2 linked regions of the Sporocytophaga myxococcoides genome follow. Each later gene encodes a partner of the first gene's protein in a complex. Links are inferred from orthologs where the notes say so. Each region holds a gene or a part of one and is shown on either strand. Other genes may lie near its edges.

Region 1 (4,583 bases):
TTTTTCGCAGCACCGGAGCTTATATTTAAAATAAGTTTTGAAGCATCATTATTTCTATACCTGTTAACAAATTCATTCATGAGCAAAGCTGGCGCTATAACATTACAGTTATAACCTTCGATGATCTTTCGATCATGTTGCTTTCCCAGATAGGTAATTTCACCAATATTACCCGCATTATTAATCAAACATATCTTTGATGGATTTCTGAAATTTGGGAAAATACTATTATAAAATTTATGGAGTGAATCAACTTCAGAAAGGTTGATAAACAGGTGCTCGTAATTATCGTGGTGAATAGAGACAGTACGGGAAATTCCTATCACAAAATTGCCTGGATCGGATAATATACGCTCTGCAATTGCTTTTCCTAATCCTTTACTGGTTCCTGTTATTATATAATATTTCATAGTTCCTGATCGGTATCCTTTTTCATGGAATAACCAGGAATCTCAATTATAGTTGTGGTACCTTCAGAAATTTTGGAATGTAATTGTATCCGTCCTTTTAACTTTTCAATGACACTTTTAACAATATAAAGGCCGAGACCTGAACCATCTGACAACTCAGTTCCCCTGTAAAACATGTCAAAAATCCTTTCCTTTGAATCTTCCTGGATTCCAATTCCATTATCAGTAAAAACGGCTCGTATCAATTGAGGATCACCGCTGATATTTATTGAAAGAAATGAATTAGTTATATTGACACGCTGGTACTTTATGGCATTGGAAATGATATTTTTGAAAATAATTTTTAACCTGATGAGATCTGAGCAGAATTGCCCTTCGCATGAAATATCCCAGGAAATATTTATCCTGTCTGCATTTTTCAGGAATCTCAGTTCTTCGATGGTTTCTTGTATGAGTATGGAAAAATCAATTGGCCGTTGCTCCATTTCAAGACGATCATTTCTTGAAATTGAAAGGAGGTTAATGATATAGTTATCCAGCTTTTTAGCCGAATCTCCCACAAAAGACATGTATTGCTTGAGTTTTTGTGTGTCCCTTTCTTCCAAAGAAATTTCTACCAATCCTCGAATGGAAGTTAAAGGAGCTCTTAGATCGTGTGAAGCTCTGTAGACAAAATGATCCAGTTCAAAATTAATTTTCTTTAGTTCTTCTTCAGCTTGTTTTTCCTTGGAAATATCTCTGGCTATGGTAGATATATATTCAAGATGCCCCTGAGAATCAAGATGAGCAATAATTACCTGAGATACAGGAATAGTTTTTCCTTCAGATGTAATAAACCTGGTTTCTCCTTGCCAGGTGCCATGTTTGAGTGCATATGGAATGGCCTCTGTAATCAAATATTTATAAACATCCGGAGGATGCATTTCTACTAAACTCCTTCTGACATTACTATCATCATTTTTTTCATCCAGCAGCCTCACTCCGGCATTATTCATATAAACATTCTGCCCTTGCACATTAACCATTGCTACAAGATCAGAAGTTGCTTCCAGAATTTTGTTTGTTCTGTTATTCTGCTGTTCTATTAATAATTTATCGGTAATATTCCGCACCAGGTAAATATAATTATCACCTGAAGGGAAAACGGTTATTTCAAACTGATTGAGAATACCTTTCATAAAGGCTTCATAAGAAAAAGTCAGAGACTTTCTTTTCTCCATAATCATTTGGCCGATCAGTTTATCTCTTTCCGGAGTGGATGCTGATTTAAAAAGATCATCGAATCTTTTGCCTGCAATTTCTTCAAATTTATACCCGGAGATTTCCTCAGCAGCCTTATTCCAATAAATAAACCTGAAATCTTTATCGCATATGCAACAAATGTCAGAAATATTGTCAAGCAGAGTTACCATATTGTCAGCATTGACCTTATTGATAACATCCTTCCTGCTTTGAGTAAATACTCTTAGGGACAATAAATTAATAACTACAAGAGCAATTATAAGTGCTGTAAATATTAAATAGCTGTAAAACGAGTCTTCATAGCTATTGGTAAAAATAAAAAATGCAAAAGCAAGGCTAGTTCCGGATAGAAGAAATAACCTTAAAATTACTGTATTCCTGTTTATATCGCCTTGAAAAATCGTCATAAAAATCTGCAACCCGTCTTATAAAACATGCACAAAAATCCTAATACTGTTTGAGTTACGAGTTTACCAACAATTTAGTCATAAAAAAAGGCATGATAATTTTTATCTGCCTTTTTTTTTGCTTTTTTTCTTTTGTTATAATATATACTGACTTAAATCCTGATTTTTGACTAATCCTGACAACCTTTCAGATACAATTTCTTTAGTAATTAAAATTTTTGCATTTGGGCCAATTTTCTCAGGGACGTCAAACATTATTTCATTTAAAAGATGGCTCATTACCGTGTGAAGCCGTCTTGCCCCGATATTTTCCACTTCAGTATTTACGTTGAAAGCTATTTCAGCAATTTTCTCCAGAGCATCTTCCATAAATGTAAGCTCTACTCCCTCTGCATTCAACATAGCCTGATACTGTTTTGTCAAAGCATTTTTAGGTGCTTTTAATATCTGAAAAAAGTCTTCCTTGGTAAGGCTATTCAGTTCTACCCTGATCGGAAACCTTCCTTGTAATTCCGGAATTAAATCTGATGGCTTGGAGATATGAAATGCTCCTGCTGCTACAAAAAGGATATGATCCGTCTGAATTACCCCATATTTTGTATTTACTGAGCTACCTTCTACGATCGGTAACAGATCTCTCTGCACCCCTTCTCTGCTTACATCGGGGCCTCCTCCTCCATTTTTTCTGGAACCTGAAGCTATTTTATCAATTTCATCAATAAAAATGATTCCTGTATTTTCTGCCTTTCTAATAGCCTCCTCCTTCACCTCATCCATATCTATAAGCTTGGCAGCTTCCTCTTCCAGCAATAGTTGTCTGGCTTCACCAATAGACACTTTCCTCTTCTTGGTTTTTTTGGGCATCATGCCACTAATCATTTCCTGAATATTCATCATGGAAACTTCATCCATACCTCCACCGATTACGCCTACCCCAGGATTGCTATTCGAAGAAACATTTATTTCAATCTTCCTTTCATCTAGTTCTCCCGATTTAATTTTCTCCCTGAACTTCTCTCTTGTTCTTTCATTCAGCTCATGGTCATCGTCAGAAGAAGACGGAGATGGAACTTCACCTGTAAAAATTCCGGATGGACTCTTTTTTAATGGAGGAATTAGAGCATCAAGGATAATATCTTCAACTATTTGTGCTGCCTTAGCCTTAACATCTTCCTTTTTGCGGGCTTTCACCATGTTTACAGATTGTTCAACAAGATCTCTTACCATACTCTCAACATCTCTTCCTACATATCCAACCTCTGTAAATTTCGAAGCCTCCACTTTAGTAAAAGGAGCATCAGCAACTTTTGCCAATCTTCTGGCTATCTCTGTTTTTCCAACTCCTGTTGCACCAATCATCAGAATATTATTAGGAACGATTTCCCTTTGCATATCCTGTCCGGCATTCATACGCCTCCATCTGTTTCTTAAGGCAATAGCAACATTCCTCTTCGCTTCGTGCTGACCTATAATATATTTATCAAGCTCCTCTACAATTTGTCTTGGAGTTAAATAGCTGTTATTATCAATCATCAGATCCTCTTTTTAAATATTCTGTTAAAATCTGTAGTTAGAGTAAAATGGTTTGTACCTGTTCCGATATAATAAAATGATCTGGTATAGCCGAATTCAAAATATTTTATCCTGACCATACCACCTAATGAGAGTCCGGCTCCTCCAGATTTACTTTCTTCTTTTAATTCTTTTCTTCGTAAAAAGTTATAACCTGCTCTCAATTGAAAATTTTTAGACATCAAAAACTCAGCTCCGACCGCAAAGTGAGTTAGTAATTTACTTCCAAAAGAAACCTTCTCCTTAATGACATTACCATTCAAATCTACTTTTCCTTTTTGATTTGGATCATCGTAAACTATATCCCATTTGTGAAGGTGGTGAGCTGTCAGTGACAGCCTTACCGGCATGTGTTCAGGCTTGAAGCTAGTTCCTAACTGAACATCTGTGGGTAAATCAACAGTTTCTCCGGACACGTATTTTTTCAAAGGCACACCTACATTTTTAATTACAAGTCCTATTGCCCAATCCTTTTCAGGATGTTTGAATATACCTCCCACATCAGTAAGCAGAGCAGCTGAATTATAAGTTCCAATTTGTGAAAAAGCCAGGTTTAACGAGGCTCCTAATGTGAAATGATTAATGGTATGAGATTTCGCAACAGTAAAAACATACTCTTTTGATTTAAAATCTCCAGTACTATTTCCGGCAAGATCAGCTCCGCTGAAGGTACCGTAATCAAAGTATCTCATACCTACCCCCCAGGTTCCGGTCTTTCCTGCATTAAATGCATAATTTACCATAGTAGCCTTTATATCAGCAAGGTATGGTAAATAATTTATAGAAAGATAATTCCTGAGTGAATCAGAAAGCGTTGCAGGATTTTGAGTCATCAGATTGATGTCAATACCAGGTTGAGAGATATTGATACCTCCCAATCCGGCAACCCTTGCATTTACAGGGACATTCAGAAACTGATAAGATGCTCTTCCGCCTAATTGCGCATTGGCAT
Region 2 (5,548 bases), on another replicon or contig:
AATTTTAATTCCGGAAATTCATAAAAAGAAGAAAGATTCAAATATTTCTATCATACCAACATATATCAATCAAACAGGAATTGTGGCCCTTACTTATAAGTTCTGATAATCCTGGGAGTTTTAACTTGAGAATTTTCCTCAAGAATATTTTTACAACCAGTTTGGACAAATTCAGTCAAATCCTTTAGAACAATAGTAAAATCTTTTCTGAATTCCACATAGCTTTCAAGAAAATCTGTAAGGGCATATTCGAAATTTCCCTTTAAAGTATCTCTTTTGGCCATTAGTTTTATGTATTTATGAACGCCATTCATAGTTTCAAGGAGACCAAACAGATTATTAGAAATTATGAAAGGCAAAAGTCTATTCATTTTATAGGGAAATACGGAATGAAATTCCAGTAAATCCTGATAAAGATTTTGAACAAAGTCGAGAAATGGATATCCGGATCTTTCTTTCCATGTGGATGCTAAAAGATGATCATACAAGAGATCCACAACATCTTCCGTATATTTTGAAAACTTAGGGCTTAAACGTTTCTGACTTGCAAGATAAAAAGAATGGGACCTTTTAAATTTAGTAACAAGATGATTTGCGAGAATACCTTTCCTGATTTCCGAGCCATAATTATCAACTTTTGCTGGTTTTACATTTGAGCCAATAAAACTTCCAACCATGATATCTTTTGATTCGGAAAGGAATAAATAAGTGTTTAAAAGAAATCCCATAATGGTTAATTTAAATTGGATCAGAAAGATCCGGTTTAAATAAGTGTATGGATGTAAAACAAATATTGACTCAAAAAATTCGAAGCCTTCAAAAAATCAGTATTATCACTGAATCTTCATCTCTTCCACAAACTGTATAATCTCTGGAAAAAAAGCGTTAAACTCTTCTTTATACAAATCATAATCCTTAATAAGAGCATTGCAGGCAGTCTCCATTCGGGAATGAAAAGTTGCCCGCCTTGACATTCCCTCAAAAGTTCTCTCAAGTGATTTTATTTCTGAATAATTGTAAAGCCAGTTTTGGTTTCTCATATGGGTCAGGAGAAACTTAATATGGTCCGAAAGATATTGAGGATAGCTTTCCAATAAATCATAAGAGGCCTGAGCGAAGTCTTTAAGCGAGATTTCAGGATAATAATTTCCCCATTCTACTGCCAAAAAATGGTCATAGAAAATATCAACAATAACAGGAGAATATTTTCCATACTCAGTATATAACCTCTGTTTGCTCTTTTTTACCCAAGCATTCTTATCTGTAAATTCATCAATACTTCTATGAAGCACTATACCTGGTAAAACTTCAGGAGATAGCTCTTTTAATTCCTTTCCCCTTATTCCATCCGCAATAAAATTCCCTACGATAACTTCATCAGAAAGACTCCTTGACAAATATAAATGCCCCAGAAAATTCATCTATTATTCTGCTTTCTTCTTAAAATTTTTGAAAATATTTACTCCCAGGCCAAATTCGAAATACACTCCATTTTCTCGTTTATCAGGAAAGTTTTCTGTTTTAAAGTGAGTATTCATGTATCCTAACTGAAATTGAGAATAAAATCTGGATCCGAAATAAGTTTTTAAACCCGTAAGGAGAATGAGAGAATTTCCTTTAGAAATTACAGTTGCTCCCCCTCCATAAAAAAGTCCCTCTTCCTTTCTTGATCCGTATCCGGCAGAAACGATCCATCTCCAATTATAAAATATTTTTGATAATGGCATTATTTCCTGATAAACCCCAACCGCCCAATAGTCGTTCCCAGGCGCCAGTCTTAAAGTAGTGTTGAGAACCTGGATATCAGCTGCTGGAATAGGAGAAAAATTAACTCCTCCTATTCCATCATAAATTCCTAAATTAAATTTCTTTTTTTCGGGAGGGATAATCTGTCCAACGCTATTGAAATAGGACAAAAGACACAATGTTGTCAGTACCGTGCGTACAATCATTAAACTCAATTTTTACTGAATATAGTAAAAATTGAGGAATTAATATTAACTCAATTTGAATCCTGGTAATGAAAGAATTTACAGCAATTCTCTTATTTTTACTTCTTCCCTTCCAATCACAGCTTTATTACCTTTAATTAATATCGGGCGTTCAATAAGAACCGGATTTTCAGATAAAATTTTAATCCATTGCTTATCCGTAAAGGACTTACCTTTATAATTTTCAACAAAAAGAGGTTCTTTCTTTCTTACCAAATCCTCAGGTTTTATTTTAAGCTTGGCTATGATATCCTGTAACTCCTCTATCGTGAGGGGATTTTTCAGATATTCTATTATTTCAGGATTTTCACCAGATTCTGTCAGAATAGCCAAGGCTTGCCTGCTTTTGGTACATCTGGGATTGTGTAATATTTGAATCATTATTTAATCGTCTCTATTATTAAGTTATGATTAGTATAAATACAGATATCCCCTGCTATATTCAGACTTTCTCTAACAATCTCTTCTGCAGAAAGGTGAGGTGCGTGCTTTTTTAATGCCAGTGCTGCAGATTGCGCATACATTGCCCCCGAACCAATTGCAGCGATCTGATTGTCAGGCTCAATAACATCGCCAGTTCCGGAAACAATCAGAATTTCATCTTTATCAGCCGCAATTAGCATTGCTTCGAGTTTTCTCAGATATCTGTCAGTCCTCCAGTCTTTTGCAAGTTCAATTGCCCCTCTTTTCAAATTCCCTCCATAAGAATTCAGCTTTTCTTCCAATCTCTCAAGTAATGTAAAAGCGTCAGCAGTGCTTCCGGCAAAGCCACAAATGATCTTTCCGTCAAATAATTTTCTGATTTTCTTAACATTACTTTTAGCAATTGTATTGCCCAGTGTTGCCTGTCCATCAGCTCCGATAGCAACTTCACCTTTATGAATTACAGAAATTACAGTTGTTGATTTAATTTTTTCCATTTACTTAAAAATCTTTAAAAAATTTAAATACACTTCACTCTTATAAACAAATAAGCCTCCCGGATGTTGAGAGGCTTATTCTTTTATTTTTTACTAAACCAGAATTCTAACCGGATCTTCCAAGAAGTCTTTCAGAGTTTGAAGGAATGCAGATCCAACTGCTCCATCCAATGCTCTGTGATCGCATGATAGAGTAAGTTTCATCACATTACCTATTTTTATTTCACCGTTTTTAACGATTGGTAGTTGTTTAATGCCTCCAACTGCTAGAATTGCGGCATCCGGAGGATTGATAATTGCTGTAAATTCTTCTATACCGAACATTCCCAGGTTCGATATAGTAAATGTATTTCCAGACATTTCAGCAGGTGTCAGTTTTTTATTTTTTGCTTTTCCACCCAGCTCTTTTACTTCTGTTCCTATCTGAGATAATGATTTATTATCAGCAAATTTCAAAACAGGCACAAGAAGGCCTTCTTCAACCGCAACTGCAACACCTATATGGATATGATGATTATATCTTATTTTATCACCTAACCAAGACGAATTTACTTTCGGATGCTTTCTTAAAGCTGCTGCCGTGGCCTTTATTACCATGTCGTTGAAAGAAATTTTGACAGGAGCAACCTCATTGATGCTTGCTCTTGCCTCGATTGCCTTATCCATGTTTACTTCCATAGTCAGATAGAAGTGAGGAGCCCCGAATTTACTTTCGCCGAGTCTTTTAGCAATTGTTTTTCTCATTTGAGAAACAGAAACCTCCTCAAAACTTTCCTGACCTACATAAGCAGGAGCAGAAACGGTTTTTGTTTCAGCAGATACAGGAGTTGCTGCAGGAGCTTTAAAGCTTTCTATGTCTTTCTTAACAATTCTACCAAATTCTCCTGATCCATGAACCTGCTGCAGATCAATACCTTTGTCTTTTGCAATTTTTCTTGCCAGTGGAGAAGCTTTCAGTCTCTGATCACCACTGGAAACGGAAGATGTTTGCGCTGTTGACTGGAGAGCCGTACTCTCTTTCTTTTCTTCTTTTGCTGCAGGTGCTGCAGAAGGTGTCCCTGATGCTGCAGCTGAAAGCAATGTCTGATAATCAGCCCCCTGCTCTCCTATTATAGCAAGGACCCCGTCTACAACAACAGCTTCTCCATCCTTAACACCTACATATAATAATATACCGTCATTGTATGATTCCAACTCCATGGTAGCTTTATCAGTTGCTACCTCTGCAAGCAAATCACCGGATTTAACTTTATCACCTACTTTTTTATGCCAGGCAACGATGGTACCTTCAGTCATGGTATCACTCATTTTGGGCATTCTGATTATCTCAGCATTAATATTTGATGTATCCACTTTAGCTGCTGTTTTCTGAGGAGCCGGCTCAGGTTTAGTTTCTGAAGGAGCAGATGCAGGAGTTGCACCACCTTTACCCACGCTGCTCAAAAGCCCGTCGATGTTTTCTCCATCTTTTCCAATGATAGCAATTACTCCATCCACAGGAGCTGATTCTTTTTCCTTTACACCTATAAATAAAAGTGTACCATCCTCGTAAGATTCCAGCTCCATTGTAGCCTTGTCAGTTTCAACCTCAGCAAGTACGTCTCCGGACTTTACTTTGTCTCCTACTTTTTTATGCCACGTAGCAATAACACCATCAGTCATGGTATCACTCATTTTGGGCATTCTGATCACTTCAGCCATTGTACTAAATGCAATTGTTTAATTAATGCTTAGAAAATTTATTTCAAACTGTAATAATAAGGTTTAACTACCTTTCAAAACAAGTTTTTAACGGACCAAATTTAAAAATAAAACGCAAAAAGTACTATCCCCACCCTGAAAATATACAGGAGTGGGGATATTTTTCTTAAAATCTATATTTCTTAGGGATTTAACCTTATTTTATTAGGCAGATATTTCCATTTCAGGTCTGCTAAATCTTTTTAGAACCTTAAAATGTGATACTAATGCTTCTCCAAATGTCGGATATTCATGATAAGGAATACCGAATTCAATAGCTGTTTCTCTAACTATCTCAGAAATTACGGGATAGTGTATATGACATATTTTAGGAAATAAGTGGTGCTCCACTTGCATATTTAATCCACCGCATAAAAATGCAGCAATTGGACTTTTTCTTGAAAAATTGGCAGTTGTACGCATCTGATGTACAGCCCAAGCCTCTTCAATATTCCCATCATCATTAGGATCAGGAAATTCTGTTAATTCAACAACATGTGCAAGCTGAAATACAAGTCCTAATACAAGACCTTCTGCAAAGTGCATTGTTAAAAATCCGATAATGAACTGCCACCAGGTTATATCAACAAATACAAGAGGTAGAACTATAAATACCAAGTAATATAAAAACTTAAATAAAAACAGCTTTACATATTCCTTCTTCGGATGATCATTTACATGAGATCCTATATTCTTTTTAAAGAATTTGATATAATCTTTTCTCAGTACCCATGAAAGACTTGCGAGACTATAAAGAAAAAAGGCATAATAATGCTGATATCTTTGTATTTTATTTGCTTTTTCTTCAGGATTTAATCTGATAAGGCCGGGAGCAATTTCAATATCCTCATCATGACCGTGAATATTGGTATATGTATGGTGCACCACATTGTGTGC

Evidence for each region. Proteins that work in one complex are often made in the same cells at the same time.
Region 2: the proteins of hslU (region 1) and hslV are in contact, whole or in part, in a solved structure (PDB 1G4A), measured with the Escherichia coli proteins. The link is inferred for Sporocytophaga myxococcoides from one-to-one orthologs.

Annotation. Positions count from the first base shown.
Region 1 is NZ_BBLT01000004.1:473,380-477,962, forward strand. Bases 1,394-4,393 are described here. They hold hslU (ATP-dependent protease ATPase subunit HslU), read right to left. Parts: upstream 3,593-4,393; coding sequence 2,195-3,592; downstream 1,394-2,194. Other genes in these bases: MYP_RS25020 (PAS domain-containing sensor histidine kinase), read right to left, coding at 1,394-2,059; porQ (type IX secretion system protein PorQ), read right to left, coding at 3,592-4,393. Outside these bases: MYP_RS12185 (SDR family NAD(P)-dependent oxidoreductase), read right to left, coding at 1-410; more of MYP_RS25020, read right to left, coding at 407-1,393; more of porQ, read right to left, coding at 4,394-4,583. UniProt on the Escherichia coli protein: ATPase subunit of a proteasome-like degradation complex; this subunit has chaperone activity. The binding of ATP and its subsequent hydrolysis by HslU are essential for unfolding of protein substrates subsequently hydrolyzed by HslV.
Region 2 is NZ_BBLT01000013.1:32,613-38,160, forward strand. The notes cover bases 1,142-4,020. They hold hslV (ATP-dependent protease subunit HslV), read right to left. Parts: upstream 2,912-4,020; coding sequence 2,372-2,911; downstream 1,142-2,371. Other genes in these bases: MYP_RS22600 (acyl carrier protein phosphodiesterase), read right to left, coding at 1,142-1,421; MYP_RS22605 (hypothetical protein), read right to left, coding at 1,425-1,952; arsC (arsenate reductase (glutaredoxin)), read right to left, coding at 2,031-2,372; MYP_RS22620 (pyruvate dehydrogenase complex dihydrolipoamide acetyltransferase), read right to left, coding at 3,005-4,020. Also shown: MYP_RS22590 (phosphatase PAP2 family protein), read left to right, coding at 1-106; MYP_RS22595 (ACP phosphodiesterase), read right to left, coding at 90-728; more of MYP_RS22600, read right to left, coding at 834-1,141; more of MYP_RS22620, read right to left, coding at 4,021-4,612; MYP_RS22625 (fatty acid desaturase family protein), read right to left, coding at 4,817-5,548. UniProt on the Escherichia coli protein: Protease subunit of a proteasome-like degradation complex believed to be a general protein degrading machinery. The complex has been shown to be involved in the specific degradation of heat shock induced transcription factors such as RpoH and SulA.